Regions from separate parts of the Streptomyces sp. NPDC001668 genome, predicted to be linked through region 1. Evidence: predicted binding sites of a transcription regulator. Region 1 holds the regulator's gene; each other region holds the start of a gene.

Evidence for each region. The regulator HrcA, encoded in region 1, represses chaperone genes, less so after heat shock. The targets are predictions, from matches to a motif close to TTNGCACTCNGNNNNNCNGAGTGCNAA.
Region 2: the regulator HrcA is predicted to act here: its motif matches at 1,721-1,747, upstream of groL (chaperonin GroEL).
Region 3: the regulator HrcA is predicted to act here: its motif matches at 4,638-4,664, upstream of groES (co-chaperone GroES).

What each region holds. Positions count from the first base shown of each region.
Region 1 is NZ_JBIAUQ010000001.1:595,665-605,739, forward strand. It holds gene ACFYZ8_RS02650 (SpoIIE family protein phosphatase) at 1-1,632, shown strand, start outside; gene hemW (radical SAM family heme chaperone HemW) at 1,664-2,896, shown strand; partial or broken gene ACFYZ8_RS02660 (Uma2 family endonuclease) at 2,996-3,573, shown strand; gene ACFYZ8_RS02665 (DUF3097 domain-containing protein) at 3,551-4,366, opposite strand; gene ACFYZ8_RS02670 (MBL fold metallo-hydrolase) at 4,401-5,129, opposite strand; gene hrcA (heat-inducible transcriptional repressor HrcA) at 5,280-6,296, shown strand; gene dnaJ (molecular chaperone DnaJ) at 6,297-7,436, shown strand; gene ACFYZ8_RS02685 (nitronate monooxygenase) at 7,512-8,588, shown strand; gene ACFYZ8_RS02690 (16S rRNA (uracil(1498)-N(3))-methyltransferase) at 8,585-9,334, shown strand; gene ACFYZ8_RS02695 (VOC family protein) at 9,352-9,744, shown strand; gene ACFYZ8_RS02700 (hypothetical protein) at 9,686-10,075, opposite strand, start outside.
Region 2 is NZ_JBIAUQ010000017.1:52,107-62,181, forward strand. It holds gene groL (chaperonin GroEL) at 1-1,557, opposite strand, end outside; gene ACFYZ8_RS37045 (cold-shock protein) at 2,047-2,253, opposite strand; gene ACFYZ8_RS37050 (MoaD/ThiS family protein) at 2,697-2,972, opposite strand; gene thrC (threonine synthase) at 3,054-4,334, opposite strand; SAM riboswitch class I at 4,350-4,508, opposite strand; gene ACFYZ8_RS37060 (glucosyl-3-phosphoglycerate synthase) at 4,648-5,592, shown strand; gene ACFYZ8_RS37065 (trehalose-6-phosphate synthase) at 5,666-7,060, shown strand; gene otsB (trehalose-phosphatase) at 7,063-7,884, shown strand; gene ACFYZ8_RS37075 (DUF3263 domain-containing protein) at 8,054-8,287, opposite strand; partial or broken gene ACFYZ8_RS37080 (ABC transporter substrate-binding protein) at 8,321-9,529, opposite strand; gene ACFYZ8_RS37085 (ROK family protein) at 9,699-10,075, shown strand, end outside.
Region 3 is NZ_JBIAUQ010000023.1:96,630-106,704, forward strand. It holds gene ACFYZ8_RS42635 (YciI family protein) at 1-229, shown strand, start outside; gene ACFYZ8_RS42640 (RNA polymerase sigma factor) at 313-1,593, shown strand; gene ACFYZ8_RS42645 (methyltransferase domain-containing protein) at 1,600-2,793, opposite strand; gene ACFYZ8_RS42650 (polysaccharide deacetylase family protein) at 2,884-3,819, shown strand; gene ACFYZ8_RS42655 (polysaccharide deacetylase family protein) at 3,816-4,607, shown strand; gene groES (co-chaperone GroES) at 4,811-5,119, shown strand; gene groL (chaperonin GroEL) at 5,232-6,857, shown strand; gene ACFYZ8_RS42670 (ester cyclase) at 6,962-7,651, opposite strand; gene ACFYZ8_RS42675 (SDR family oxidoreductase) at 7,716-8,489, opposite strand; gene ACFYZ8_RS42680 (MOSC domain-containing protein) at 8,540-9,208, opposite strand; gene ACFYZ8_RS42685 (LysR family transcriptional regulator) at 9,289-10,075, shown strand, end outside.

The DNA.
Region 1 (10,075 bases):
GCCCCACGCGACGGCGACGCCGAACCGTCGTACGGCACACCGGAGTACGGGCGCGGACTGCGCCTGGTCGCCGCCCTCGCCGAGACCTGGGGCATCACCTACCGCACCGGCGCCAAGACCGTGTGGGCGCAACTGCCGCCCGGCGGCAAGGAGGCCCTCGACGGGATCCAGGCGTACGCAGGGGAGAACGCGCACGAGCAGGGGCTGCGAGTGGCCGGGATACTCGCCCCCGAACCGCCCCCGCCCCCCGAGCGGACCGCACCCGCCGCTCGCGGTGAGCCGGACCCGGACTGGCTCGACCGCGGTGCCCTCTCCTTCCTCGCCGAGGCCTCCGACCTGCTCGCCGGGCAGCTCGACGAGAACCTGGTCGCCGCGCTCGCCGGCCAGCTGATCGTGCCGCGGCTGGCCGACTGGTGCGCGGTGTGGCTGGAGGACGAGGTCGCCGGACGCTGGGGGTCCCTCCGACCGGGTGAGGACGGGAGCGGGGCGGGCTGGGGCGAGGCCGGCGTGCCCGGGCCCCGGCTGGCCAGGGTGTGGCACTGCTCCGAGAACCGTATCGAGGACCTGCGGCGGGCGCTGGAGAAGGAGCCGCCTGGCCTCGCCGGGCCGGACCACCCCGGCCCCGTGCCGTTCCCCTGGCCCGGCGGGGCACTCGGCCCGCACGGCACCCACGGCTCCGCGCTCGCCTACCGCCTCACCGCCGGCGGCCGCCCGCTGGGCACCCTGGTCATCGGCCGGGCCGGCCTGTTCTCCTTCCCCGACGAGATCACCGGGCTCGTCGAGGACCTCAGCCGCCGGGTCGCGCTCGCCATCGGCGCGGCCCGCCAGTACGCGCGCCAGGCCACCATCAGTGCTGTGCTCCAGCGCGGCCTGTTGCCCGGCGCGGTCGCCGAGATACCCGGAGTGCGCAGCGCCCTGGTGTACGAGCCGTACGACAAGGGCGGACCCAGCGGCGACTTCTACGACCTCTTCCCGGCGGGCGACGGCCGCTGGTGCTTCGCGGTCGGCGACGTCCAGGGCAAGGGCCCCGAGGCCGCCGTGGTGATCGGCCTGGCCCGGCCCTGGCTGCGGCTGCTGGCCCGCGAGGGCTACCGCGTCGCCGACGTCCTGGACCGTCTCAACCAGCTGCTCCTCGACGACGCGACGGAGGCCGCGGACGCCGCCGCACGAGCCCTGGCGGCCGCGGGCGGACGCCCCACGCACCCCGGCGACGGCCCGCAGACCCGCTTCCTGTCCCTCCTGTACGGCGAGCTCGCGCCCTTCGACGGCGGAGTGCGCTGCACCCTCGCCTCCGCCGGTCATCCGCTGCCGCTGCTGCTCGGGGCGGGCGGCGAGGTCCGTACGGTCGCGCGGCCGCAGACCCTGCTCGGAGTGGTCGAGGACGAGACGTACACCAGTGAGACCTTCGAGCTGCGGCCCGGCGACAGCCTGCTCTGCGTCACCGACGGGGTGACCGAGCGGCGCAGCGGCCCCCGGCAGTTCGACGACGAGGACGGGCTCGCGGACGCGCTCGCCGGGTGCGCGGGACTGGACGCCGAGCTGATCGCGGAGCGCATCAAGCGGCTGGTCCACGAGTTCGGGGCACGGCCCCCGGAGGACGATCTGGCGCTGCTGGTGCTCCAGGCGGAGTAGGTGTCCGCCGGGGTGCTGGACAATGGGGGACATGCCTTCCGCACTCCCCGACGGCGAACCCGTCCCCGACGACGGCACGCTCCCCGCGTCCGCGCTGGCCGGGTCCGCCGACCGCCCCCTCGGCTTCTACCTGCACGTCCCGTACTGCGCGACCCGCTGCGGCTACTGCGACTTCAACACCTACACCGCGACCGAGCTGCGCGGTTCCGGCGGGGTGCTGGCCTCCCGCGACAACTACGCGGACACCCTGATCGACGAGATCCGCCTGGCCCGGAAGGTCCTCGGCGACGACCCGCGCCCGGTGCGCACGGTGTTCGTCGGCGGCGGCACGCCGACCCTGCTGGCCGCCGGGGATCTCGTGCGGATGCTGGGGGCGATCCGCGACGAGTTCGGCCTGGCCGACGACGCGGAGGTGACGACGGAGGCGAACCCGGAGTCCGTCGACCCGGCGTACCTGGCCGCACTGCGGGAGGGCGGCTTCAACCGGGTCTCCTTCGGGATGCAGAGCGCGAAGCAGCACGTACTGAAGGTGCTGGACCGTACGCACACCCCCGGGCGGCCGGAGGCGTGTGTGGCCGAGGCACGGACGGCGGGCTTCGACCATGTGAACCTCGACCTGATCTACGGCACCCCGGGGGAGTCCGACGACGACTGGCGGGCGTCCCTGGAGGCGGCGATCGGGGCCGGCCCCGACCATGTGTCGGCGTACGCGCTGATCGTCGAGGAGGGCACGCAGCTCGCCCGGCGCATCCGCCGCGGCGAGGTCCCGATGACCGACGACGACGTGCACGCGGACCGGTACCTGATCGCGGACTCGGTGCTGGCGGAGGCCGGTTTCGACTGGTACGAGGTCTCGAACTGGGCCACCTCGGACGCGGGCCGGTGCCTGCACAACGAGCTGTACTGGCGGGGCGCGGACTGGTGGGGCGCCGGCCCCGGGGCGCACTCCCACGTGGGCGGGGTGCGGTGGTGGAACGTGAAGCATCCGGGGGCGTACGCGGCGGCGCTGGCTGCGGGGAGGTCGCCGGGGGCGGGCCGGGAGCTGCTGTCGGAGGAGGACCGGCGGGTCGAACGGATCCTGCTGGAGCTGCGGCTGCGGGAGGGGGTGCCGCTGTCCCTGCTGCGCGAGGAGGGGCTGGCTGCCTCCCGGCGGGCGCTGGGGGAGGGGCTGCTTGAGGGGGCGCCCTATGAGGAGGGGCGGGCTGTGCTGACGTTGCGGGGGCGGTTGCTGGCGGACGCGGTGGTCAGGGACTTGGTGGACTGATCACTCGGGCGAGTGAATCACTGCGAAACACCGGTTCGGTCCCTAACCTGGTTCGTAGGCCGCCGCCAAAAGGTCGCGGCGAATGTGGAGGCCACGGAGATGACCGCTGTGGACGAACGTGGAGTCGCAGAGTTCTTCGAGGGCTTTGAGCCGCCGGACGGACTCAAGGTGGAGCTTCTGCGGGGGGAAATCGTGATGATGGCCAGCCCCGATCTGGTGCACAACCTGATCGTGCTGCTCACGCAGAGGCAGATTCCACTGGATCGCTGATACCCCCTCCAGACCCAGGATGTCGACCTCATCGACGAGGCGAGCGAACCGGTTCCGGATCTGGTGGTGGTCGCACGTGACGTCCTGCCCGGTTCAGGGCGCTTGTGCCGTCTCAATTGATCACGGCTGTCGTCGAGGTCGTTTCCAAGACCAGCGTCCATCGAGACTACGGTGTCAAGCGTTCGATCTACGCTGCCGGCAAAGTGCCCGCCTATCTCATCGTCGATCCGATCATGGCGCAGTGCGTTTTGTTGACGAGCCCCGAAGGGAAGGGCGAAGACGCCGACTACCGGACCCAGCACATCGCGAAGTTCGGAGAACCGCTGTCGCTCGACGTCCTGGGTGTCGAACTCGACACCAGCGACTTCGGCACCTTCCCCGACGTCAGGCCCCACCGCTATCCGTGACGAAGTCGATCAGCTCCTCCACCCGCCCCAGCAGCTCCGGCTCCAGGTCCTTGTAGGACCCCACCCGCTTCAGGATCGCCTGCCACACCGCGCCCGTGTTCTCCGACGGCCAGCCCAGGGCCTTGCACACGCCCGTCTTCCAGTCCTGCCCGTGAGGGACCCGCGGCCACGCCTCGATGCCCAGGGACGACGGCTTCACCGCCTCCCAGATGTCGATGTAGGGATGGCCGACGACCAGCGCGTGTTCGCTGGTCACCGACGCCGCGATACGGGACTCCTTGCTGCCCGGGACCAGGTGGTCCACCAAGACGCCCAGCCGCGCGTCCGGACCCGGCGCGAACTCGGCCACGATCGCCGGAAGGTCGTCCACGCCCTCCAGGTACTCCACGACCACGCCCTCGATGCGCAGGTCGTCGCCCCAGACCTTCTCCACCAGTTCCGCGTCATGGCGGCCCTCGACGTAGATACGCCCGGCGCGGGCCACGCGTGCGCGTGCGCCGGGGACGGCAACCGAGCCGGAAGCGGTACGGGAAGGTCGTACAGGAGCCTGTGAAGAGGGCCGCACCAACGTCACCACCCGGCCCTCCAGGAGGAAACCGCGCGGCTCCAGCGGGAACACCCGGTGCTTGCCGAAGCGGTCCTCCAGGGTCACCGTGCCCGCCTCGCAGCGGATCACCGCGCCGCAGAAGCCGGTGCCGGGCTCCTCGACCACCAGGCCGGGCTCTGCGGGCACCTCCGGCACCGGCTTGGGCTTCTTCCACGGAGGGGTCAGGTCGGCGGAGTACTGGCGCATTCGGATGACGATAGGAGAACCACGCGGGGGATCACTACGACACGCCGAAACGCGTCGCCAGCGCGTCCCGCTGTGCCCGCACGAACGCCGCGTCCACCACCGCTCCGTGACCGGGCACGTACAGCGCGTCCTCGCCGCCCAGGTCAAGGAGACGGTCCAGCGCGGCGGGCCAGTGCGCGGGTACGGCGTCGGGGCCCGCCTGCGGTTCGCCCGACTCCTCGACCAGGTCACCGCAGAAGACCACCTCCGGGGAGCCCGGCACCAGCACGGCCAGGTCGTGGGCGGTGTGGCCGGGGCCGACGTTCGCCAGCAGGACCTGGCGGCCACCGCCGAGGTCGAGCGTCCACTCGCCGGAGACATGGTGCCGGGGCGGGACGAGGGCATCCGCCGCCTCGTCGGCCACCTCCGGATCCAGTCCGTTGCGCACCGCGTCCGCCCGCAGCCCAGCGCGGCCGAGCCGTCCCGCCAGCACCGTCTCCACGCCCACCGCGCCGAACACCTCCGCCCCCGCGAACGCGGCCGCACCGAAGACATGGTCGAAGTGCGGATGGGTGAACGCGAGATGAGTCACACGGTGGCCGGCCAGTTCCCCGGCCTGAGCGCGCAGCCGCGCGCCCTCCGCGAGCGAGGAGCCCGCGTCGACCACCAGGGCCGTGCCCTCGCCGATCACCAGGCCCGTCGTACAGTCCCAGCCGGGCAGCCGGCACCGCCCCACCCCGGTCGCGACCCGCTCCCACCCGAGCTCTTCCCAAGTCACCGTCATACCGCGACGCTAGCCGTACAACGCTTCACGCCGGGACCAGCCTTGCCCGAGCAGTACCCCACCGCCGTACACTGGCCGGGGAGCGCTGGCACTCGGACGGACAGAGTGCCAGGCGAGGCGCCAAGGGAACGACTGCTGGAGGTGTGCGCGATGCTGAGTGAACGCAGGCTTCAGGTGTTGCGCGCGATCGTCCAGGACTACGTCGGCACCGAGGAACCGGTCGGGTCGAAGGCCCTGACCGAGCGGCACAACCTCGGAGTCTCCCCGGCGACCGTCCGCAACGACATGGCGGTCCTGGAGGACGAGGGGTTCATCGCCCAGCCGCACACCAGTGCCGGGCGGATCCCCACCGACAAGGGCTACCGGCTGTTCGTCGACAAACTGGCGGGCGTCAAGCCGATGACCGCGCCCGAGCGGCGCGCCATCCAGAACTTCCTCGACGGCGCCGTGGACCTCGACGACGTCGTGGCCCGTACCGTGCGGCTGCTCGCGCAGCTCACCCGGCAGGTCGCCGTCGTGCAGTACCCCTCCCTCACCCGCTCGACCGTGCGGCACGTGGAGCTGCTCTCGCTCGCCCCCGCCCGCGTGATGCTCGTGCTGATCACGGACACCGGCCGGGTCGAGCAGCGCATGGTCGACTGCCCGGCGCCCTTCGGGGAGGCCTCGCTCGCCGATCTGCGGGCGCGGCTCAACAGCCGGATCGCCGGGCGGCGGTTCGCCGATGTGCCGCAGCTGGTCGAGGACCTGCCCGAAGGCTTCGACGTCGAGGACCGGGGTACGGTCTCGACAGTGCTCTCCACTCTCCTGGAGACGCTCGTCGAGGAGAACGAGGAGCGGCTGATGATCGGCGGCACCGCCAATCTCACCCGCTTCGGACATGACTTTCCCCTCACGATCCGGCCCGTCCTGGAGGCACTGGAGGAGCAGGTCGTCCTCCTCAAACTCCTTGGTGAGGCCGGGGATTCGGGCATGACCGTACGTATTGGTCATGAGAACGCCTACGAGGGGCTCAACTCCACTTCGGTGGTGTCGGTCGGCTACGGTTCGGGCGGCGAGGCAGTCGCCAAGCTCGGCGTGGTCGGACCGACCCGCATGGATTACCCGGGAACGATGGGAGCGGTACGCGCAGTGGCACGGTACGTCGGACAGATCCTGGCGGAGTCGTAAGTGGCCACGGACTACTACGCCGTTCTCGGCGTGCGCCGCGACGCGTCGCAGGAAGAGATCAAGAAGGCCTTCCGGCGGCTCGCGCGCGAGCTGCACCCGGACGTCAACCCGGATCCGAAGACCCAGGAGCGGTTCAAGGAGATCAACGCCGCTTACGAGGTGTTGTCGGACCCGCAGAAGAAGCAGGTCTACGACCTCGGCGGCGACCCGCTCTCGCAGGCCGGCGGCGGTGGCGCGGGCGGCTTCGGGGCCGGTGGGTTCGGGAACTTCTCGGACATCATGGACGCGTTCTTCGGTACGGCGTCCCAGCGGGGTCCGCGTTCGCGCACCCGGCGCGGCCAGGACGCGATGATCCGCCTGGAGATCGAGCTCGACGAGGCGGCCTTCGGCACCACGAAGGACATCCAGGTCGACACGGCGATCGTCTGCACCACCTGCAGCGGTGAGGGCGCGGCGCCGGGGACCTCGGCGCAGACGTGTGACATGTGCCGCGGCCGCGGTGAGGTGTCGCAGGTGACCCGGTCCTTCCTGGGCCAGGTCATGACGTCCCGCCCGTGCCCGCAGTGCCAGGGCTTCGGCACCGTCGTCCCGACCCCGTGCCCGGAGTGCGCCGGCGACGGCCGGGTCCGCTCGCGGCGCACGCTCACCGTGAAGATCCCGGCCGGTGTGGACAACGGCACCCGGATCCAGCTCGCGGGTGAGGGCGAGGTCGGTCCCGGTGGCGGTCCCGCCGGTGACCTCTACGTCGAGATCCACGAACTCCCGCACTCGCAGTTCCAGCGGCGCGGCGACGACCTGCACTGCACGGTCACGCTCCCGATGACGGCGGCGTCCCTGGGCACCAAGGTGCCGCTGGAGACGCTGGACGGCATGGAGGAGGTCGACATCCGGCCCGGTACCCAGTCCGGCCAGTCGATCCCGCTGCACAGCCGGGGCGTCACCCACCTGCGCGGCGGCGGCCGGGGCGACCTCATCGTCCACGTCGAGGTCCAGACCCCGACGAAGCTTGACCCCGAGCAGGAGCGCCTGCTCCGCGAACTGGCCAAGCTGCGCGGCGAGGAACGGCCCACGGGGCAGTTCCAGCCTGGGCAGCAGGGGTTGTTCTCGCGGTTGAAGGATGCGTTCAACGGGCGTACCTGAGCGGTGCGACGGTCGTACCCGAGCCGGGTGAAGGTTGGATTCGGACTTGTCCGGAGGACGTGACAACATGCGGTCATGTCCTCCGCACTGACCGATCTCTTCCCTCATCCGATCGTGCAGGCCCCCATGGCGGGCGGCGTCTCCGTGCCGCGGCTCGCCGCCGCCGTGTCCGACGCGGGTGGGCTCGGATTCCTGGCCGCCGGGTACAAGACGGCCGACGGGATGTACCAGGAGATCAAGCAGCTGCGCGGGCTGACAGGGCGGCCCTTCGGCGTCAACCTCTTCCTGCCGCAGCCGGAGTACGCCGACCCCGCCGCCGTCGAGGTCTACGCCCACCAGCTGGCCGGCGAGGCCACCTGGTACGACACCGAGCTCGGCGACCGCGACAGCGGACGTGACGACGGCTACGACGCCAAGCTCGCCGTCCTCCTCGACAACCCCGTGCCGGTGGCCTCCTTCCACTTCGGCGTCCCGAGCAGCGACGCCCTGGAGTCGCTGCGCCGCGCCGGGACCTTCACCCTCGTCACCGCGACCACCCCCGAAGAGGCCCTCGCCGTGCAGTACGCGGGCGCCGACGCGGTCATCGCGCAGGGCGTCGAGGCCGGCGGTCACCAGGGCACCCACCGCGACCTCCCCGAGCAGGACGGCTCCGGGCTCGGGCTGCTGTCCCTGGTCGCCCAGATCCGGGAGACGGTCACCATCCCGATCGTCGCCGCCGGCGGCATCATGCGCGGCAGCCAGATCGCCGCCGTCCTGGCCGCCGGTGCGAGCGCGGCCCAGCTGGGCACGGCGTTCCTCGCCACCCACGAGTCCGGCGCCCACGACGTGCACAAGCAGGCGCTGACCAACCCCCTCTACGTCCGCACCGAGTTGACCCGCGCCTTCTCCGGCAGGCCGGCCCGTGGCCTGGTCAACCGCTTCCTGCGCGAGCACGGCCCGTACGCCCCGGCCGCCTACCCCGAGGTCCACCACCTCACTGCCCCGCTCCGCAAGGCCGCCGCCAAGGCGAAGGACGCCCAGGGCATGGCGCTGTGGGCGGGCCAGGGCCACCGGATGGCACGCGAGGTGCCCGCCGGGCAGCTCGTGGAGATACTCGCGGCCGAACTCGACGCCGCCAGGACAGCGTTGTCGGGCAAGGGGGACCTGCGATGACCGCACCGGTGTTCGTGGTCGACCACTTCGACGCGGGTGACGGCGGACGGTACGTCCTCGACGGCCCCGAAGGCCGCCACGCCGTCTCCGTGAAGCGGCTCCAGCCCGGCGAGGACGTCATCCTCACCGACGGCGCCGGGCACTGGGCCGACTGCGTGGTGCTCGGCACCGAGGGCAAGGACCGGCTGATCGTCCAGCTGGACTCGGTGAACGAGGCACCTGACGTACAGCCCCGCATCACCGTCGTCCAGGCCCTCCCCAAGGGCGACCGCGGTGAACTCGCCGTCGAGACCATGACCGAGGTCGGTGTCGACGCCATCGTGCCCTGGCAGGCGGCCCGTTGCATCACCCAGTGGAGGGGCGACCGCGGTCTGAAGGCGCTCGGCAAGTGGCGGGCCACCGCCCGCGAGGCCGGCAAGCAGTCCCGCCGGATCCGATTCCCGGAGATCGCGGACGCGGCAAGCACCAAGCAGGTTGCCGCACTTCTCGCCAAAGCCGACTTCGCCGCCGTGCTCCACTCCGACTTCGAACGCGGCAGCGCGCCGCTGGCCACCGCCGAACTCCCCGACGAGGGTGAGATCGTGCTGGTCGTGGGACCCGAAGGAGGCGTCGCCAAGGACGAGTTGGCGCTCTTCGAGGAGGCCGGTGCGCGGGCCTACGTCCTCGGGCCTACCGTGCTGCGTACGTCGACCGCCGGAACCGCGGCGACCGCCCTGCTCCTCGGCCGCACCGGCCGCTGGTCCTGACCCCTGTGAGGACGGCTGTGGAACTCGCCCAAGTACGCCTGCTCGTCACCGACTTCGCCGCCTGTTACCGCTTCTACGCCGAGGTCCTCGGCCTCAAGCCCCAGTCGGGGGCGACGGGCGGCCCGTACGAGAAGTTCAGCGCGGCCACGGGCTCGGCGGGCATCGCTCTCCAGGACCGGTCGATGATGGCGGAGGTCCTCGGCGAGCTGGGCGACACGGCCACCGGCCACCGCTCCCTGGTCGTGCTGCGCGTCGACGACCTGGACACCTACTGCGAGCAGATCGTGTCCCGCGGAGCCACTCTGCTGCACGGCCCGTCCCCCATGACGGACCGCATGCGCGTCGCCCACCTCAAGGACCCGGAGGGCAACCTGGTGGAACTCCAGGAGTGGCTGCTGCTGCGCGGCTGAGCACCGCGTCGAACAGGTCCCAGCCGTCCAACTCGGCCGCACCGGGCAGGAGTCCGCGGTCCGTCGCCTCGTCGATCAGTCGGCGTACGACACCGGGTTCGTTGAGGTTGAGCAGCTTCCCGGGGCCGGTCGACACGCAGCCCACGTACGAGTAGCCGCCGGAGACGCCCCCTCGCTCGCCCTCCCGGAAGACGACCCGGGTGCGGACCCCGTCGAGGACCAGGTGGAGCACATCGCGGCAGACATCGCCGTCCCGGTGCTTGTGCCGGACGCTCCACAGGTACGTCGTCCGCGCGTCCACGACGAGCGTTCTCACCGCACGGTCCTTGCG
Region 2 (10,075 bases), on a different contig from region 1:
GGCGATGACGGCCTCGGTGGTGAGGAAGAGCGCGGCGATGGAGGCGGCGTTCTGCAGGGCAGAGCGGGTCACCTTCGCCGGGTCGATGATGCCCTCGGCGATCATGTCGACGTACTCACCGGTCGCGGCGTTCAGGCCGTGGCCGACGGGCAGGTTGCGCACCTTCTCGACGATGACGCCACCCTCGAGACCACCGTTGACGGCGATCTGCTTGAGCGGGGCCTCCAGCGCGAGCTTCACGGCGTTGGCACCGGTCTGCTCGTCACCCGAGAGGTCCAGCTTCTCGAAGACGCTGGAGGCCTGCAGGAGCGCCACGCCACCACCGGCGACGATGCCCTCCTCGACGGCCGCCTTGGCGTTGCGCACGGCGTCCTCGATGCGGTGCTTGCGCTCCTTGAGCTCGACCTCGGTCGCGGCACCGGCCTTGATGACGGCGACGCCACCGGCGAGCTTCGCCAGGCGCTCCTGGAGCTTCTCGCGGTCGTAGTCCGAGTCGCTGTTCTCGATCTCGGCGCGGATCTGGTTGACGCGGCCGTTGACCTGGTCCGAGGAACCGGCACCGTCGACGATGGTGGTCTCGTCCTTGGTGATGACGACCTTGCGGGCGCGGCCCAGGAGGTCCAGGGTCGCGTTCTCCAGCTTGAGGCCGACCTCCTCGGAGATGACCTCGCCGCCCGTGAGGATGGCGATGTCGCCGAGCATGGCCTTGCGGCGGTCACCGAAGCCCGGGGCCTTGACGGCGACCGACTTGAAGGTGCCGCGGATCTTGTTGACGACCAGGGTCGACAGGGCCTCGCCCTCGACGTCCTCGGCGATGATCAGCAGCGGCTTGCCCGACTGCATGACCTTCTCCAGGAGCGGGAGCAGGTCCTTGACGGAGCCGATCTTGGAGTTGGCGATCAGGATGTACGGGTCGTCGAGCGACGCCTCCATACGCTCCATGTCGGTGGCGAAGTACGCCGAGATGTAGCCCTTGTCGAAGCGCATACCCTCGGTGAGCTCCAGCTCCAGACCGAAGGTCTGGGACTCCTCGACGGTGATGACGCCTTCCTTGCCGACCTTGTCCATCGCCTCGGCGATGAGCTCGCCGATCTGGGTGTCGGCGGCGGAGATGGAGGCCGTGGAGGCGATCTGCTCCTTGGTCTCGACATCCTTGGCCTGCTCGAGCAGGGCGGCGGAGACGGCCTCGACGGCCTTCTCGATACCGCGCTTGAGGGCCATGGGGTTGGCGCCGGCGGCTACGTTGCGCAGGCCTTCCTTGACCAGGGCCTGGGCGAGCACGGTCGCGGTGGTCGTACCGTCACCGGCGACGTCGTCCGTCTTCTTGGCGACTTCCTTGACCAGCTCGGCGCCGATCTTCTCGTACGGGTCCTCGAGCTCGATCTCCTTGGCGATGGAGACACCATCGTTGGTGATCGTGGGGGCGCCCCACTTCTTCTCGAGGACGACGTTGCGGCCCTTGGGGCCGAGCGTCACCTTCACGGCGTCCGCGAGCTGGTTCATGCCGCGCTCGAGGCCGCGCCGCGCCTCCTCGTCGAACGCGATGATCTTGGCCATGTGAAGTGGTCCCTCCAGGACTGGGGGTGATTCCTTCGGACCGCGCCCGCGCCCGCGACGGACGGCTCGCCGACCCGTGGGTTCCTTGCCCCACCCGGTCTGCGGGCCTCACCGACCCGGTCCATCTTTGTCACTCTCACCTTCAGAGTGCTAACGCCAATGATTAGCACTCGGCATGGTCGAGTGCAAGCGCCCGCCGAAGACCGGGGCGGGTTCGGCCGTCGGGCGGCCACCGGTCGGCGGGGGCTGAGCGCGCAGTTCCCCGCGCCCCCGGGGAGGTTGCAGTCGGGCAATCAGGGGCGCGGGGAACTGCGCAAAACGCCCGCCCCACCAGCCCGCACCAGATGACGAACCCGCACCCGCACAACATCCCGCTCCACCGCCGGAGGCACATGCACATGCCGAAGGGCCCGTACCCATGACTCCCCATGGGGTACGAGCCCTTCGAAGAAGAACGAAGAACGACGCTGTTGTTACCCGGCGCGTGCTTCAGCCAGTCGCGAGACGGACCATGTCCGCCTGCGGCCCCTTCTGACCTTGCGAGATCTCGAACTCGACCCGCTGGCCCTCTTCAAGGGTGCGGTAGCCGTCCATCTGAATCGCGCTGTAGTGGACGAATACATCCGCACCACCGTCGACCGCGATGAAGCCGTACCCCTTCTCCGCGTTGAACCACTTGACGGTGCCCTGAGCCATGCCTAACTCCCCTATTACTGGCCCTTGCACGGACCCACACTTCATGGATCCGGGTCAGACCTCACCCCCCACATGGTTGGGGGCGTGCGCCGGAACGCGTCGACCGCGGCTGAATGTATCTGTCCAACTGCCGTCTGCAACAGGTCAATCGGACGAGAATTCTGGACGGAAGGGGTCCGGAATGTAGCGAGAATTCGCCCGAATTCGGGGCAAGTCGGGCCCCATAAAGGGCACATAAGGCGCATAAGACGTGCACACTTTGGCTACTTCTCATCGCCCGCGAAGCGAGAACTCATATGCGTGCGGCATGAAGAGAGCCGCAGCTTCCCCAACTGTACCGTGCTCAACCATAGAGAATTGCCCCCTCCGCTTCTCTCGCGGAGAGGGCAATCAGATGAACACTCGGTAATTACTGTTACCGAAGGTAATCACCAGTCATACGGTCACCCGCCGGCGACCGCCGGGATGATGGAGACGCCGGCCCCGTCGGGCGTCGCCGTCTCCAGCCCCTGCTCGAACCGCACATCGTCGTCGTTCACGTACACGTTCACGAACCGCCGCAGCTTGCCCTGGTCGTCGAGAACGCGCGCCGCGATACCCGTGTGGTTCTTCTCCAGATCCGCGATGACCTCGCCGAGGGTCCCACCCTCGGCCTGCACCTCGGCCTGCCCGCCGGTGTAGGTGCGCAGGATGGTGGGGATGCGGACGGAAACGCTCATGTTCAGGACCTCCGGTCGGGTAAGGGCTTTTAGGGGCGCGGGGCTGCGCGACCAGCCCCCACCGGCCCGCAGACGCAACGACTACGCGAGGCCGGCCTCACGGAACGAATCCAGGTTGGGACGAATGGTCGCCGTCAGACCCGTACCCGCCACCGCGTCAAGCGTCTTCAGACCGTCCCCGGTGTTCAGCACAACGGTCGTGAGCGTCGGGTCCAGCACACCGTTCTCGATCAGCTTCTTGGTAACACCCACGGTCACCCCACCCGCGGTCTCCGCGAAGATCCCCTCACTCCGGGCGAGCAGCCGAATCGCGTCCACGACCTGCTCGTCGTTGACGTCCTCCACCGCACCGCCGGTACGACGCGCGATGTCCAGGACGTACGGCCCGTCCGCCGGGTTCCCGATCGCCAGCGACTTGGCGATGGTGTTCGGCTTCTGCGGCCGTACGACGTCGTGCCCCGCCTTGTAGGCGACGGACACCGGGCTGCACCCCTCCGCCTGCGCGCCGAAGATCTTGTACGGCTTGTCCTCGACGAGCCCGAGCTTGATCAGCTCCTGCAGACCCTTGTCGATCTTCGTGAGCTGCGAGCCGGAGGCGATCGGGACCACGAGCTGGTCGGGAAGCTTCCAGCCCAGCTGCTCGCAGATCTCGTACGCCAGGGTCTTGGAGCCCTCCGCGTAGTACGGCCGCAGGTTGACGTTGACGAAGCCCCAGCCCTCGCCGGCCGGGTCGCCGATCAGCTCGGAGCAGAAGCGGTTCACGTCGTCGTAGTTGCCCTCGATGCCGACGAGCTCGCCGCCGTAGATCGCGGCCATGACGACCTTGCCCTGCTCCAGGTCGTGCGGGATGAACACGCAGGAGCGGAAGCCGGCCCGGGCGGCGGCGGCGCCCACGGCGCCGGCGAGGTTGCCGGTGGAGGAGCAGGACAGGGTGGTGAAGCCGAAGGCGCGCGCGGCCTCCAGGGCCTGCGCGACGACCCGGTCCTTGAAGGAGTGCGTCGGGTTGCCGGAGTCGTCCTTGATGTACAGGCCGCCGGTCACGCCGAGCTCGCGGGCGAGGTTGTCGGCCTTGACGAGCTGGGTCCAGCCGGGGTTGATGTTGGGCTTGTCCGCCACGTCCGCGGGGACGGGCAGCAGCGGGGCGTAGCGCCAGATGTTCGCGGGTCCCGCCTCGATCCGCTTGCGGAGCTCCTCGGTGTCGTAGGCCGAGAAGTCGTACGCGATCTCGAGCGGGCCGAAACACTCCTCGCAGGCGAAGACCGGGCCGAGGGGGACGCGGTGGCCGCACTCGCGGCAGCTCAGCGCCGCGGCGGGACCCAGGTCGACGGAGTTCGTGGTGCTTGCAACAGTCTGCACAGCCATGGAGGCGAGGCCCTTTCCTCATCTTCCTCACGACGCACTTCGCCGTGAGACGGATTTGGCACCTTCCCTAATCGGGAGCCTCGCGGAGACGATCGTCAGCGATCGCTACGAGAACCGACTGGAGGGTTGCCGGGGCTTCATCGGGCCGTATCCCTCTGCCCCTCTGGATGAGCGGTATGAAGTTGTGAACGGCGGGCCACCCAGGACATGCGATGGTCATCCGCGTTGTTCAAGACTGTAACCGACGACCAGGACAGTTGAGAGAGTCGTCCGAACCGCGAGATGGATCACTCACGCAGAGGAGCCGCGCACTGTGCTGAACGAAGTCGAGCACTGGCTGGCCACCCGTTCCTGGTCGGTGACCGATCGCCCGCTGCATCGGATCATGGCCGCGAAGCGGAGCTCGGGTCAGACCGTCAGTGTCGTCCTGCCCGCGCTCAACGAGGAGGAGACGGTCGGTGACATCGTCGCCGTGATCCGTCATGACCTCATGCAGCAGGTCCCGCTCGTCGACGAGATCGTCGTCGTCGACTCGGGATCGACCGACCGCACGTCCGAGGTCGCCGCGGCGGCCGGTGCGCGGGTCGTCCACCGTGACGACATCATCCCGCGCATACCCGCCGTGCCCGGCAAGGGCGAGGTCCTGTGGCGCTCCCTGCTGGTCACCAGCGGGGACATCGTCTGCTTCATCGACGCCGACCTGAAGGAGTTCTCCTCGGACTTCGTCTCCGGCATCGTCGGACCGCTGCTCACCGACCCCGGGGTCGACCTGGTCAAGGGCATGTACGACCGTCCCCTGGGCGGGGCCGCCGGACAGGGCGGCCGGGTCACCGAGCTGATGGCGCGTCCGCTGCTGAACATGCACTGGCCGCAGCTGGCCGGTTTCGTGCAGCCGCTGGGCGGCGAGTACGCGGCCCGGCGCTCGCTGCTGGAACAGCTGCCGTTCCCCGTCGGCTACGGGGTGGAGCTGGGGATGCTGGTCGACGCCCTGCACCTGGTGGGCCTGGACGCGCTCGCCCAGGTCGACGTCGGGGTGCGCAAGCACCGCCACCAGGACGGCCAGGCACTGGGCCGGATGTCCGCCGCGATCTACCGCACCGCCCAGCTGCGGCTGGCCCGCGGCCATATGATCCGGCCCTCCCTCACCCAGTTCGAGCGGGGCCGGGACGGCTTCGAGCCGCGTACGTACTCCGTGGACACGGAGGAGCGGCCGCCGATGACGGAGATCCCGGAGTACGCGAAACGAAGGGCGGCGTAGACCGGCCCAGGGCCGCGGCCGAAGACGCTACGGGAACGTTTGAGCGGTTGGACACCGGGCTAGGTTTCGAGGCATGGCTTCATCGCACAACGCCCACGTACTGGTCGCGTCCAACCGCGGCCCGGTCTCATACGAGGTCCAGGAGAACGGCTCGCTGCAAGCCAGGCGCGGCGGCGGCGGGCTCGTCTCCGGACTGTCGGCGATCGGTCCGGAGGCGGGCGCGCTGTGGGTGTGCTCGGCGCTGTCCGACGGCGACCGCGAGGCGGTACGGCAGGGGGTCGGCGAGGACGGCGTCCGGATGCTCCCGATCCCGGCCGACGTGCACGCGGACGCGTACAACGGCATCGCGAACTCGGTCCTCTGGTTCGTCCACCATCTCCTCTACCAGACCCCGCTGGAGCCGTCCTTCGACGCGGAGTTCCGGCGCCAGTGGGCGTCGTACGAGACGTACAACCGCGCCTTCGCCGAGGCGCTCGCCGAGGAGGCGGCCGAGGGGGCGGCGGTCCTGGTGCAGGACTACCACCTGTGCCTGGTGCCGGGGATGCTCCGCGAACTGCGGCCCGACCTGCGCATCGCCCACTTCTCGCACACGCCGTGGGCGCCGGTGGACTACTTCCGGATGCTCCCCGACGACATCGCGTCCCAGCTGCTGCGGGGCATGCTCGGCGCCGACCGGCTGGGCTTCCTCACCCGCCGGTGGGCGGACGCCTTCACGGCCTGCTGTACGGAGTTCGCGGGCGGGCTCGGCCGGACGGAGGTCGGGGTGCACGGGCTGGGCGCGGACGCGGACTTCCTGCGGGCGCGCTCCCACGAGGCCGACGTCGAGGAGCGCATCGTCGCCCTGCGCGAGGAGATCGGCGAGGGCCGCAGGACGATCGTCCGGGTCGACCGCACCGAACTGTCGAAGAACATCGTGCGGGGTCTGCTCTCCTACCGGCGGCTGCTGGAGTCGCGGCCGGAGTGGCGGGAGCGGGTGGTGCACGTGGCGTTCGCGTATCCGTCGCGGCAGGACCTGGCGGTGTACCGGGACTACACGGCCGAGGTGCAGCGAGTGGCGGAGGAGATCAACGACGCGTTCGGCACGCCTGGCTGGACCCCGGTCGTGCTGCATGTGAAGGACGACTTCGCGCGCTCCCTCGCCGCGTACCGGCTGGCCGACGTGGCGCTGGTCAACCCCATCCGGGACGGGATGAACCTGGTCGCGAAGGAGGTGCCGGTGGTCTCCGACGAGGGGTGCGCGCTGGTGCTGTCGCGGGAGGCCGGGGCGTACGAGGAGCTGGGCGAGGACGCGATCGTGGTGAACCCGTACGACGTGGAGCAGACGGCGGCGGCCCTGCACGAGGCCCTGACGCTGCCGGCCCACGAACTCGCCGAACGCGCCAAGCGGCTCGCCGCGGCGGCGACGGCGCTGCCGCCGGCGCAGTGGTTCCTGGAGCAACTGAACGCGCTGAAGGCGCTGAGCAGGTGAGCATGAACCTTCCCACTCCCCTGACCACCGCCGGCCAGGAGGGCCTGCGGGCGATCCTCGCGGAGCCGCACCGCGCGGTGATCGGGCTCGACTTCGACGGGACGCTGGCGCCGATCGTGGCGGACCCGGAGAAGGCGTTCGCCCACCCCGAGGCGGTGCCGGCGCTGGCGGCCCTCGCGCCGAAGGTGGCGTCCGTGGCGGTGATCACCGGCCGCCCGGCGGCGGTCGCGGTCCGCAACGGCGCTTTCGCCGACGTGCCGGGCCTGGAGCATCTGACCGTGCTGGGGCACTACGGGGCGGAGCGGTGGGACGCGGCGACGGGCGAGGTCACGGCTCCCGCCCCGCACCCCGGGGTCGCGGCGGTCCGTGCCGCACTGCCGGGGCTGCTGGCCGGGACCGGTGCGTGGCTGGAGGAGAAGGGCGGCCGGGCCGTGGCCGTCCACACCCGCCGGGCCGCCGACCCCCAGTCCGCCTTCGAGTCCCTCCGCGGACCCCTCACCGAGCTGGCCGCCCGCAACGGCCTGATCGTGGAACCCGGCCGTCTGGTCCTGGAGCTGCGGCCACCCGGCATGGACAAGGGGGTGGCCCTCCTGAAGCACGCCCGCGAGGTCTCCGCCCGGTCCGTTCTGTTCGCCGGCGACGACCTGGGCGACCTGCCCGCGTTCTCCGCCGTCGACGACCTCCGCGCCGCCGGCACACCCGGCCTCCTGGTGTGCAGCGGCAGCGACGAGGTGACCGAGCTCCGCAAACGGGCCGACCTGGTGGTGGCCGGCCCGACCGGCGTGGTGAACCTGCTGCGAGCCCTGGCGGAACGACTCGCCTGACGGGGTACGGGGGCGTCGGCACGATGGACCGGCCGAGCCCCCGGCCGAGGTACCGCCGCCACGCGGGCGTGCCACCCGCGCCGCCCCCAGCCGACAGACCTGCCCCCCACCCAACTCCGCGACACCGGTCCGTCGGACCAGTCCCCCGCCCCGCTGCCCCCGCCGAGCGCTACCGCTCCGACCGCCGCGCCTCCCGCACCCTCCGCAGCCGGTTCACCGTCACCGGGTCGTGGGCGAGGGCGCGGGCGTCGTCCAGGAGGGCGTTGAGGAGTTGGTAGTAGCGGACCGGGGCCAGGCCCAGTTCCTCGCGTATCGCTCGCTCCTTCGCGCCGGGCCCGGCGAATCCGCGGCGCTCCAGGGCGAGGATGTCCCGCTCTCGGCGGTCGAGTTCCGCATGGTCCATGTCCGGAACCGTAACGCCCGCCACTGACAGCGACTACTCCGCGTTCTGCGCGGTCAGCTGCAGCGCGCGCAGCACCTCCGAAGGGTTCCCGTCCGGGCTCACCGCGGACCCGACCCGCTTCTTCACGGCCGCGCTGACCGAGGCCCAGGACGTCTTGCCCACCGGGGGCAGCTCCGCGCCGGGCAGCGCGTCGAGGAAGGGCTTGAGGTCGGCGTCCCGGGAGGCCCGGCTCATGACCTCGGACGCGGAGTTGGTCACCGGCAGCAGGTCGTACTCGCGCGAGAACGCGAGCACGTTCTTCTCGCTGTAGACGAAGTCGAGGAAGTCGCCCACCTGCTCGGCGTGCCCGTTCTGCTTGAAGGCCATCATCCAGTCGGCGACGCCCATGGACGTCCGGGTCTGCCCGTCGGTCCCGGGCATGGGCACCATCCCGAACTTCACCCCCTTCGCGGCGGCGCTCTTCATCAGCGAGGGGTGCCCGTTGAGCATCCCGACGTCCCCCGCGGCGAACGCCGAGAACGCGGCGGCCCGGTTCAGGTTCTCCGGTGCGACCGGCCCGGTCAGCCCCTTGTCGACAAGGTCGTCCTTGAGCCAGTTCAGCGTCGCCACGTTCTCGTCGGAGTCGATGCCGTACGTCCCGGTCGAGTCGACGTACCCGCCGCCCCCGCTCAGCAGCCACTGCATGGTCTCGGCCTGCGCCTCCTCGGGACCGAGCGGCAGCGCGTACGGGTACTTCACCCCGTCCGCCTTGAGCGCCTCGGCGTCCGCGGCCAGCTGCTTCCACGTCTTCGGCGGGGTGAGCCCGGCGTCGGCGAAGAGTGTCTTGTTCTAGAAGAGCAGCCGGGTCGACGCGGCGAACGGCATCCCGTACTGCATCCCGTTGATCCGCCCGGCGGAGCCGAGCTGCGCGACGAAGTCGGCCTGTTCCCGGATCCCGAGCAGGTCGTCGGCCTTGTACAGCAGCCCCTTGTCCGCGTAGTCGGCGTACGCGCCGATCTGCGCCATGTCGGGCGCCTGACCGGCGTCGACCTGCTCCTTGACCTTGCGGTCGACGTCGGTCCACGAGTACACGCTGACGTCGATCCGCACGCCGGAGTGCTTGGCCTCGTACTCCTTGACGAGCTTGTCCCAGTACTTCTGGGAGCTGTTGGCCGAACTGTCGCCGTAGTCGGCGGCGACCAGCTTCAGCGTCACCTCGTCCGACCCGCCACCGAGCCCGCAGCCTCCCAGTACCGCCGTCATACCCAGTGCGGACACCGCCGCGATCGTTCCCGTCCTACGCCGCCGCACCGACAACCGCCCCACACTCACGTTCGAAAACTTTCGAAAAGTCATACATATCTCGGAAGTAAGGTCTACACCACGTGAGTGGACTAGACCTCTTGCGGGTCCAAGGGCCACACTGTCCCCCGTGAGACATGTCATCGCCCTCGACGTGGGCGGCACCGGGATGAAGGCGGCCTTGGTCGGCGCGGACGGCGCACTCCTGCACCGGGCCCGCCGGGCGACCGGCCGCGAGCGCGGACCGGACGCCGTGGTCGACGCCATCCTCGACTTCGCCGCCGAGCTGCGCGCGTACGGCGCCGAGCACCTCGGCGCCCCCGCGGCCGCGGCCGGTGTCGCCGTCCCCGGCATCGTCGACGAGGAGCGGGGCATCGCCGCCTACGCGGCCAACCTGGGCTGGCGGGACGTACCGCTGCGCGCGCTGCTCGCCGAACGTCTCGGCGGCGTCCCGGTCGCCCTCGGCCACGACGTCCGCACCGGCGGCCTCGCCGAGGGCCGCATCGG
Region 3 (10,075 bases), on a different contig from region 1:
CACCGCGGGGCTCACGCCGACCGCGCAGGGCGCGCGGGTGCGGTGGGAGAAGGGGCAGCTGTCGGTGACCGACGGGCCCTTCACCGAGGCGAAGGAGGTCGTCGGGGGCTACGCGATCGTCCAGGCCAAGGACATGGCCGAGGCGATCGAGTGGACCAAGCGCTTCCTGAAGGTGCACGAGGAGCACTGGACGGTCACCTGCGAGGTGCGGGAGATCGCGGAGGGCTGAGCCGAGGGGGGCCGAGGGGGCCGGGGCCGGGGGCCGGGCCGTCTTCCTTGGCTGTACGGCCGTACCGGTGTCGAATGGGGGCTGTGACCACCTCGCAGCCCCCCAACACCGACGCCCGCACCTCCGTGGAGACCGTCGTCGAGACCGTCTTCCGCATGGAGTCGCCGCGCATCATCGCCGGTGTCACCCGGGTCGTCCGGGACGTCGGCATCGCCGAGGAACTCGCGCAGGACGCCCTGGTCGCCGCCCTGGAGCAGTGGCCGCGCGACGGCGTCCCCGACAACCCGGGCGCCTGGCTGACGGCCATCGCGCGGCGCCGGGCCGTGGACCTGGTCCGCCGCCGGGAGAACTACGCCCGCAAGCTGGCCGAGATCGGGCGGGACCTGACGGAGACCGCCCCGCCGGAGGAGCCGTCCGACCCCGAGGACATCGACGACGACCTGCTCAGGCTCGTCTTCACCACCTGTCACCCGGTGCTGTCGGCGGAGGCCCGTACCGCCCTGACCCTGCGCCTGCTCGGCGGTCTGACCACCCCGGAGATCGCCCGCGCCTTCCTCGTCCCGGAGTCGACGGTCGCCCAGCGCATCGTGCGCGCCAAGCGGACCCTCGCCACCAGGAACATCGCCTTCGAGGTGCCCTACGGCCCCGACCGCGAGGCCCGCCTCGGCTCGGTGCTCGACGTCATCTACCTGATCTTCAACGAGGGGTACGCGGCCACCGCGGGCGACGACTGGCTGCGCCCCTCCCTCTGCGAGGACGCCCTGCGGCTGGCCCGGCTGCTGTCCGCCCTCATGCCCAAGGAACCCGAAGTGCACGGCCTGGCGGCCCTGTTGGAGTTCCAGGCGTCCCGCACGGCCGCCCGCACCGGACCGCGCGGCGAAGCCGTCCTCCTCAAGGACCAGAACCGCAGCCGCTGGAACCGCATGCTCATCGCCCGCGGCATCAAGGCCCTGGGCCGCGCCGAGGCCACGGCCGCCGGCGCCCCCGGCCCCTACGTCCTCCAGGCCACCATCGCCGCCTGCCACGCGCACGCGTACTCCTACGAGGAGACCGACTGGCCGGCCATCGCCACCCTCTACGCCCTGCTCGCCGCCCGCACCCCGTCCCCGGTCGTCGAACTCAACCGCGCGGTCGCGGTCTCGATGGCCGAGGGCCCCGGCCCGGCCCTGGAGATCGCCGACGCGCTCACCGACGAACCCGCCCTGCTCGACTACCACTTGCTCCCCAGCGTGCGCGGCGACCTCCTCGCCCGCCTCGGCCGTACGACGGAGGCACGGGCCGAGTTCGAACGGGCGGCCGCGCTGACCCGCAACGAACGGGAGCGGGAGCTGCTCCTGGACCGGGCACGGGAGTGCGGCCAGTGAGCGTGGTCAGGACGGTCCGGCACCCGTGACGGCCCGCGCGGGGGCGCCGATCAGCATGGTCGGCGCCCCCGCGACCCGGGTCAGGAACACGGTCGCCGAGTGCGGCCCCTGCGGCTTGGGCAGGGCCTTGCGCCGCAGCTCCTCCGGCTCCACGGCCGACCCCCGCTTCTTCACGGTCAGGATCCCGACCTCGCGCTCCCGCAGCAGCGCCTTCAACTTCTTCACGTTGAAGGGGAGCCGGTCGGTGATCTCGTAGGCCGTGGCGTACGGGGTCGCGTGCAGCGCGTCGGCGGTGACGTAGGCGATCGTCGGGTCGATCAGACCGCCCCCGACCTCCTCGGCCACCTCGGCGACCAGATGGGCGCGGATGACGGCGCCGTCGGGCTCGTACAAGTACGGCCCCACGGAACGGACTTCGGGGTCGGGCAGGCCCCGCCCGAGCAGCGTGCGCGGTCCTGGCAGAAGGGTCGCCCGGACCGCCCCCGGCGCGGTGCCGAACCACAGCACCGCCTCCTTCACGTCCCCGCCGTCGGAGATCCACTCCGCCTCGGCCTGCGCGGGCACCGCCTCGTGCGGAATGCCGGGCGCGACCTTCAACGCGGCGTGCGGGGCCCGGAGAGCCGCCCGCACGGCCCAGGACAGCGGCGGCGAGTAGGCCTCCGGATCGAAGATGCGGCCACGCCCGCCCCGCCTCGCCGGATCCACGAACACGGCGTCGTACGAGGCCGTGTCGACCTCCGTGACGTCCGCCTCCCGTACGTCGATCAGGCCGGCGAGCCCCAGCGCGTCCGCGTTGGCCCGCGCGGCCGCCGCCGTCAGCGGGTCCCGGTCCACCGCGAGGACCCGGATCCCGGCCCGGGCCAGCGCGATCGCGTCCCCGCCGATCCCGCAGCACAGGTCCGCGACGGAGGTGACGCCCAGGGCCCGCAGCCGCTCGGCCCGGTAGGCGGCCACGCTCGCCCGCGTCGACTGCTCCACCCCGTTCGGCGTGAAGAACATCCGCCCCGCGTCCTCGGCTCCGAACTTCGCCGCCGCCCGCTGCCGCAGCCGGGCCTGGCCGAGCGCCGCGGAGACCAGTTCGGCGGGGTGCTCACGGCGCAGCCGGGTGGCGACGGCGAGTTCGTCGGCGGGGGCGGTGCCGCGCACTTCGTCGAGGAGGGCACGGCCCTCGGGGGTGAGGAGGGGGGCGAGGTCGTTCACCGGGTCATTGTGGGCCAGTCGGTGGACGGTCCGCTTCCGGCGGCGGTGTCGGCCCGGGCGCGAGGCCGTGACCTGCGAGGATCCGGGCCCATGGGAACAGTAGGACAAAACTACAAAAACGGTGCGTTGGTGGTGCCGATCCGCGGCGGGCTCGTCCTGCTGGCCGTGGCCGCCCTGCTCTCCGGCTGCGCCCGCCCGGCCGGGACCGACGTACGCCCGCGGCCGCCCCTCAAGGCACCACCGGCCCCCGCCGCCGAACTCCAGGCCGACAAGACCGTCATCCGGGCCGCCAGACTCCGCGCCGAGCAGACCAGGTTGGCCGCCGCCAGACGGTGGGGCCTGAAGCAGGCCCCGCTGACGGCCCCGCCCGCGCCCGTGACCAAGCCCCGCATCACCACCCGCGACGGCTTCGAGGTCGACGGCCACGAGGAGAAGGGGCTGCCGCCGGTCTTCACCACGATCCCCACCGAGCAGAAGATCGTCTTCCTCACCATCGACGACGGCGCCGAGAAGGACCCCGCGTTCCTGCGGATGATGAGCGAGCTGAAGATCCCGTACACCGCCTTCCTCAGCGACTACCTGGTCAAGGACGACTACGGCTACTTCCGGACGATGCGGGACCGGGGGGTCGTGCTCGACAACCACACCCTCCACCACCCCTACCTGCCGGGACTGTCGTACGCCCGCCAGAAGCGCGAGATCTGCGGGATGCAGGACGTCATCGAGAAGCACTACGGCACACGGCCCGCGCTCTTCCGGCCGCCCTACGGCAACTACAACGGGGACACCCTGCGCGCGGCGAAGTCCTGCGGCATCAGGTACGCGCCGATCTGGAACGAGGAGGTCTTCGTCGACCACTGGGAGTACCGCGAGGAGGATCAGAGGATCCATCCCGGCGACATCGTGCTCAGCCACTTCCGGGGCCGCGAGGACTGGAAGGGCACCATGCCCGACATGGTCCGCCGCTTCCTGGCCAAGGTCACGGCCGAGGGGTACGCCGTCGCACGCCTCGAGGACTACCTGTGAGACCGCGGACCCTGGCCGCCGCGGGGCTGGCCGTCGTACTCCTCGCCGGCTGCGCCCAGTCCGTCGACCCCATCGAACGGCTGGGCATGAAGGCGGCCCAGCGGGTGGGGTCGTACGGCCCGGCGAGGACGGACGGCCGGCCGTACCGCCACTGGGGCCTGACGGACCCGCTGCCCGCGCCCCCGCGGGTGCCGGCGCGCACGACGGCGGTTCCCGGGGGTCTGCCACCGGTCGTGAAGCGGGTGCCGACGTCCGACAAGGTCGTCTTCCTCACCTACGACGACGGCGCCGAGAAGGACCCGCGCTTCGTCGACCTGGTCCGTGAACTGCGGCTGCCCGTCAGCATGTTCCTCACGGACAGCGTCGTCGGCCCCGGGTACGGCCACTTCGCGCACCTCCAGTCGGTCGGCGCGAGCATCGAGAACCACACCCTGGACCACCCCGCGCTGCGCGGCCTGCCGTACCCCGGCCAGCGCGCCGAGATCTGCGGCCAGCAGGAGAAGGTGCGCTCCCGCTTCGGCATCCGGCCGCGCCTGTTCCGGCCGCCCTACGGCACGTACGACCGCACGACCCTGCGCGCGGCGGCCGACTGCGGGCTCTCGGCGCTGGTGCTGTGGAGCGTGACGGCACAGGACGGCACGCCGGAGCGGCCACTGCGAGCGGGCGACATCGTCTCGGTGGCGTCGGGCGAGACGACGGGACCGACCCTGACGGAACGGACGACGAGGGTGCTGCGCGAGATCCAGCGCGGGGGGCTGACGGTGGGGCGGCTGGAGGACTATCTGTAGGGCCCCCGGCTGCCCCCGCCGGAGACGCGATTGGCACTCCGCTTGACCGAGTGCTAATCGCAGTCATAGTCTCGGGTCTGGCACTCCCCCCTGGAGAGTGCCAACACAGCGACGGGCAGGTCCGGCACCCGCGACGACGGATCCACCTGGTCGCCACCTCAGACAGTTAACCCCGTGAGATCTCCGAAGGGGGAGGTCGGATCGTGACGACCACCAGCTCCAAGGTTGCCATCAAGCCGCTCGAGGACCGCATTGTGGTCCAGCCGCTCGACGCCGAGCAGACCACCGCCTCTGGCCTGGTCATCCCGGACACCGCCAAGGAGAAGCCCCAGGAGGGCGTCGTCCTGGCCGTGGGCCCGGGCCGCTTCGAGAACGGCGAGCGCCTGCCGCTCGACGTCCAGACCGGCGACATCGTGCTGTACAGCAAGTACGGCGGCACCGAGGTGAAGTACAACGGCGAGGAGTACCTCGTCCTCTCGGCCCGCGACGTGCTCGCGATCATCGAGAAGTAATTCACCCCAGCATTTCTCTGAGCTGCGCCCCTGGCCCCCGCGACCACTAACAAGCCGGGCGCCCGGGGCGCAGTCTCTTTTCACCTAGATTTCCGAGAGGGCTCACGCTCCCATGGCGAAGATCCTGAAGTTCGACGAGGACGCCCGTCGCGCCCTCGAGCGCGGCGTCAACAAGCTTGCCGACACGGTCAAGGTGACGATCGGTCCCAAGGGCCGCAACGTCGTCATCGACAAGAAGTTCGGCGCTCCCACCATCACCAACGACGGTGTCACGATCGCCCGCGAGGTCGAGATCGAGGACCCGTACGAGAACCTCGGTGCCCAGCTGGTGAAGGAGGTGGCGACCAAGACCAACGACATCGCGGGTGACGGCACCACCACCGCCACCGTGCTCGCCCAGGCGCTGGTCCGCGAGGGCCTGAAGAACGTCGCCGCGGGTGCCTCCCCGGCCGCCCTGAAGAAGGGCATCGACGCCGCGGTCAAGGCCGTGTCCGAGGAGCTCCTCGCGACCGCCCGCCCGATCGACGAGAAGTCCGACATCGCCGCCGTCGCCGGTCTGTCCGCCCAGGACAGCCAGGTCGGCGAGCTCATCGCCGAGGCGATGGACAAGGTCGGCAAGGACGGTGTCATCACCGTCGAGGAGTCCAACACCTTCGGTCTGGAGCTCGACTTCACCGAGGGCATGGCCTTCGACAAGGGCTACCTGTCGCCGTACATGGTCTCCGACCAGGAGCGTATGGAGGCCGTCCTCGACGACCCGTACATCCTGATCAACCAGGGCAAGATCTCCTCGATCCAGGACCTGCTGCCGCTCCTCGAGAAGGTCATCCAGGCGGGCGCCTCCAAGCCGCTGCTGATCATCGCCGAGGACGTCGAGGGCGAGGCCCTGTCGACCCTGGTCGTCAACAAGATCCGCGGCACCTTCAACGCGGTCGCCGTCAAGGCCCCCGGCTTCGGTGACCGCCGCAAGGCGATGCTGCAGGACATGGCGACGCTGACCGGCGCCGAGGTCATCTCCGAGGAGGTCGGCCTCAAGCTCGACCAGGTCGGCCTCGAGGTGCTGGGCTCCGCCCGCCGCGTCACCGTCACCAAGGACGACACCACGATCGTCGACGGCGCCGGTGACTCCGCCGCCGTCCAGGGTCGCGTCGCCCAGATCAAGGCCGAGATCGAGAACACCGACTCCGACTGGGACCGCGAGAAGCTCCAGGAGCGCCTCGCGAAGCTGGCCGGCGGCGTGTGCGTGATCAAGGTCGGCGCCGCCACCGAGGTGGAGCTGAAGGAGAAGAAGCACCGTCTGGAGGACGCCATCTCCGCGACCCGCGCCGCGGTCGAGGAGGGCATCGTCTCCGGTGGTGGCTCCGCTCTGGTCCACGCCGCCAAGGTGCTCGAAGGCGGTCTGGGCAAGACCGGCGACGAGGCCACCGGCGTCTCCGTGGTCCGCAAGGCCGTCGTCGAGCCGCTGCGCTGGATCGCCGAGAACGCCGGCCTGGAGGGCTACGTCATCACCTCCAAGGTCGCCGAGCTCGACAAGGGCCAGGGCTTCAACGCCGCGACCGGTGAGTACGGCGACCTGGTCAAGGCCGGCGTCATCGACCCGGTCAAGGTCACCCGCTCCGCCCTGGAGAACGCCGCCTCCATCGCCTCCCTCCTCCTGACGACCGAGACCCTGGTCGTCGAGAAGAAGGAAGAGGAGGAGCCGGCCGCCGGTGGTCACAGCCACGGCCACTCCCACTGAGCCTCATCGCTCGCAAAGGGCCCCGATCCGCACACGCGTGCCGGACCGGGGCCCTTCCCCTTCGCGGGTCACTTCCCCCTTGCGGGTCACTTCCCCTTCGCGGGTCACTCCCCGAGCACTCCCAGCTGTTCCAGCAGCCCGGCCCGGTCGTACTGCCACCAGCCCTCGCAGATCATCCCGTCCCGGAACCGGTGCCAGGTGGTGCCGGTCATGGTGATGTTCTGGCCGGTCGCCGGAATTCCGAGGAAGTCGCCCTTGTGCCGGCCGGCCAGGGTCCAGCGGGTGCACACCTGGTCGCCCTGGGCGATCTGGTCCTCGACCCGGAAGGCGAGATCGAAGGCCTGGCTCCACTCGGCATACACCTGGCGCGAACCCTCCAGGTCCACGTCGCCGGGGCTGCCCGGGACATGCTCCAGGTAGTCGTCGGAGAACCCTTCGAACACGGCGTCCGTCTCGGACCGCCCGGCCCGCTCGAAGAACTGCCGTGAGGTCGCCGGGTTGAGCTGCTCGTCCCGCACCACGTCCAGATCCGTGAAGGTGGGCGTCTCCTCGCACAGGGCGACCATGTCCTCGAAGATCCGCCCCGTCTCCGGCAGCCCCGAGTTCCGCATCGCCTCCTCGTACGACGGGAACTCCACGATCTCGACGAAGTGCGACGTGTCGGACCGGTCCTTGCCCACCACCGCGTGCGTCGCGGTCCGCTTCCCCTTGGTCTGCTCGACCCAGGTGTCCATCAGCCGGTTCATCTCCTCGAAACGGCTGGTCCTGCAGTCGATGAGCTGTACGAACGTCATACGCGATCACCTCCGGCCCCCCTGGGTCCGGTTCGAACAGCACCATTGTCCGCCTTTTCGGGCCCTACTGCGGCCCGTACTTGCGTCCCGTCCTCGACGTGATCCCGCCCAGCAGCCCCCGCGGCGCCACCTTCACCAACCCCATGAGGGCCTTGTACCGCGGGTCCGGGATCGACAGGGTCTTGCCGTGGGACAGGTCGGTCAGGGCCGCGGCGACCAGCTTGTCCGCATCCAGCCACATCCAGCCGGGGATGTTGTCCGTGCCCATCCCGGCCCGCTGGTGGAACTCGGTCCGCACGAACCCCGGGCACAGGGCCATCAGACGGACCCCGCTGCCCGCCAGATCCTTCGCCGCGCCCTGCGTGAACTGCACGACCCACGCCTTCGAGGCGCCGTACGTCCCGCGCGGCACGAAGGCCGCCACCGACGCGACGTTGACGACACCGCCCCGGCCCCGCTCCCGCATCGCCTCCGTCGCCGCCGACGTCAGACGCAGCACCGCCTCGCAGTGCACCTTGAGCATCTTCAGCTCGTCGGCCATGGAGACGTCGAGATAGCGGCCCTTGTTGCCGAAGCCGGCGTTGTTGACGAGGAGGTCGACGGGGGACCTGCGGTCGGCGAGGCGGGCGGCGACCGCCTCGATGCCGGGGTCCGTGGCGAGGTCGGCGGTGAGGACCTCGGCCTCGATGCCGTGCCGGTCGTGGAGTTCGGTCGCCTGGTCCTGGAGCCGCTTGGTGTCGCGGGCCACCAGCACCAGGTTGTGCCCGTCAGCCGCCAGCCGTCGTGCGAACGCGGCACCGATGCCCGCGGTCGATCCCGTAATCAATGCCGTTGTCATGGCGCAAGGTTAATGACCGGGACCGACAGCGTCCGCTTGCCCGGGGCCCGTCAGGCGCCGTGCTTCTCCACATAGTCGAGCGCCGACTTCCGCAGCTCCGGATGGAGCGCGTCACCCGCCGCCAACAGCCGTGGCTGGAGCGGCCGTTCGGTGGTCATCGCCCGGAACGCGAGGGCGACCGTCACCTCGTGGTCCGGCCGGTGCACGATCTCGACCGGGTCCCCGGCACGGATCTCGCCCGGCTGGATCACCCGCAGATACGCGCCCGGCGCGCCCTTCCGCGTGAACCGCTTGACCCAGCGCGGCTCGCCCATGTGGCCCTGGAAGGTCCCGCACGGGATGCGCGCGCTGGTGATCTCCAGCACCACGTCGGGTCCTATGCGCCAGCGTTCGCCGATCAGCGCGCCGGAGACGTCGATGCCCTCGGTCGTGAGGTTCTCGCCGAAGGCGCCGTCGGCCAGCGCGCGGCCCAGCTCGCCCTCCCACGCGTCCAGGTCCTCGCGCGCCATCGCGTACACCGCCTGGTCGTCGCCGCCGTGGTGCTTCTTCTTGCACACCGCGTCCCCGGCGAGCGCGCTCCCGCCGATGCCCTTGGGGCCCGGCGCCGCCACCCGCACGGGCCCGTCGACCGGCCGCTTGTCGATACCGGTGACGCCCTCCGGGTTGTCCGTGTACGAAACGGCCTTCTCGCGACCGAGATTCACCGACAGAAGCTTCATGGCGGCACGGTAGGACACCGGCACCCAAAGGCGCCACGCATTATTCGGCGCGAGGTCAAAGCACGGCTTATCCTCAAGGGGTGATCGAGGCCCGTCATCTCCGTGTCCTGCGTGCCGTCGCCGCCACCGGCTCCTTCTCCGCCGCGGGCCGCGAGCTGGGCTGCACCCAGCCCGCCGTCAGCCAGCAGATGAAGGCCCTGGAGACCTCCGTGGGCACGCCGTTGCTCGTCCGCGGCGGACGGGAGATGCGCCTGACCCAGGCGGGCCAGGCCCTGGTGCGGCACGCCTCCGGGATCCTCGCGGGCCTCACGGCAGCGGAGGAGGAGGTCGCCGCCATCGCCGGGCTGCGGGCCGGGCGGGTCCGGCTCGTCTCCTTCCCCAGCGGCAGCTCCACCCTCGTCCCCACCGCCCTCGCCGCCCTGCGCGCCGCCCACCCCGGCACCCGGGTCTCCCTGGAGGAGGCCGAACCCCCGCACTCCGTCGGCCTGTTGAGGGAGGGCGACTGCGACCTCGCGCTCGCCTTCCGCTACGAGGGGGCCGCGGGCGGCGACGAGTGGGACGACCTCGTCGTACGGCCCCTGCTGACCGACCGGCTCGTCGCCCTCGTACCGGAGCGGCACCGGCTCGCGCGCGCGGGGTCGGTCGCCATCGGGGAGCTCGCCGGGGAGTCGTGGATCGCCGGATGCCCGCGCTGTCGCGGCCAGTTGGTCGAGGTGTGCGAGAGCGCCGGCTTCACGCCCCGCATCGACTTCGCGACCGACGACTACCCGGCGGTGGTCGGCCTGGTGGGCGCGGGCCTCGGCGTGGCCGTCCTGCCGCAGCTCGCGGTCGAGTCCGTACGGCCACGGGGCGCGCGCACGGTGACGC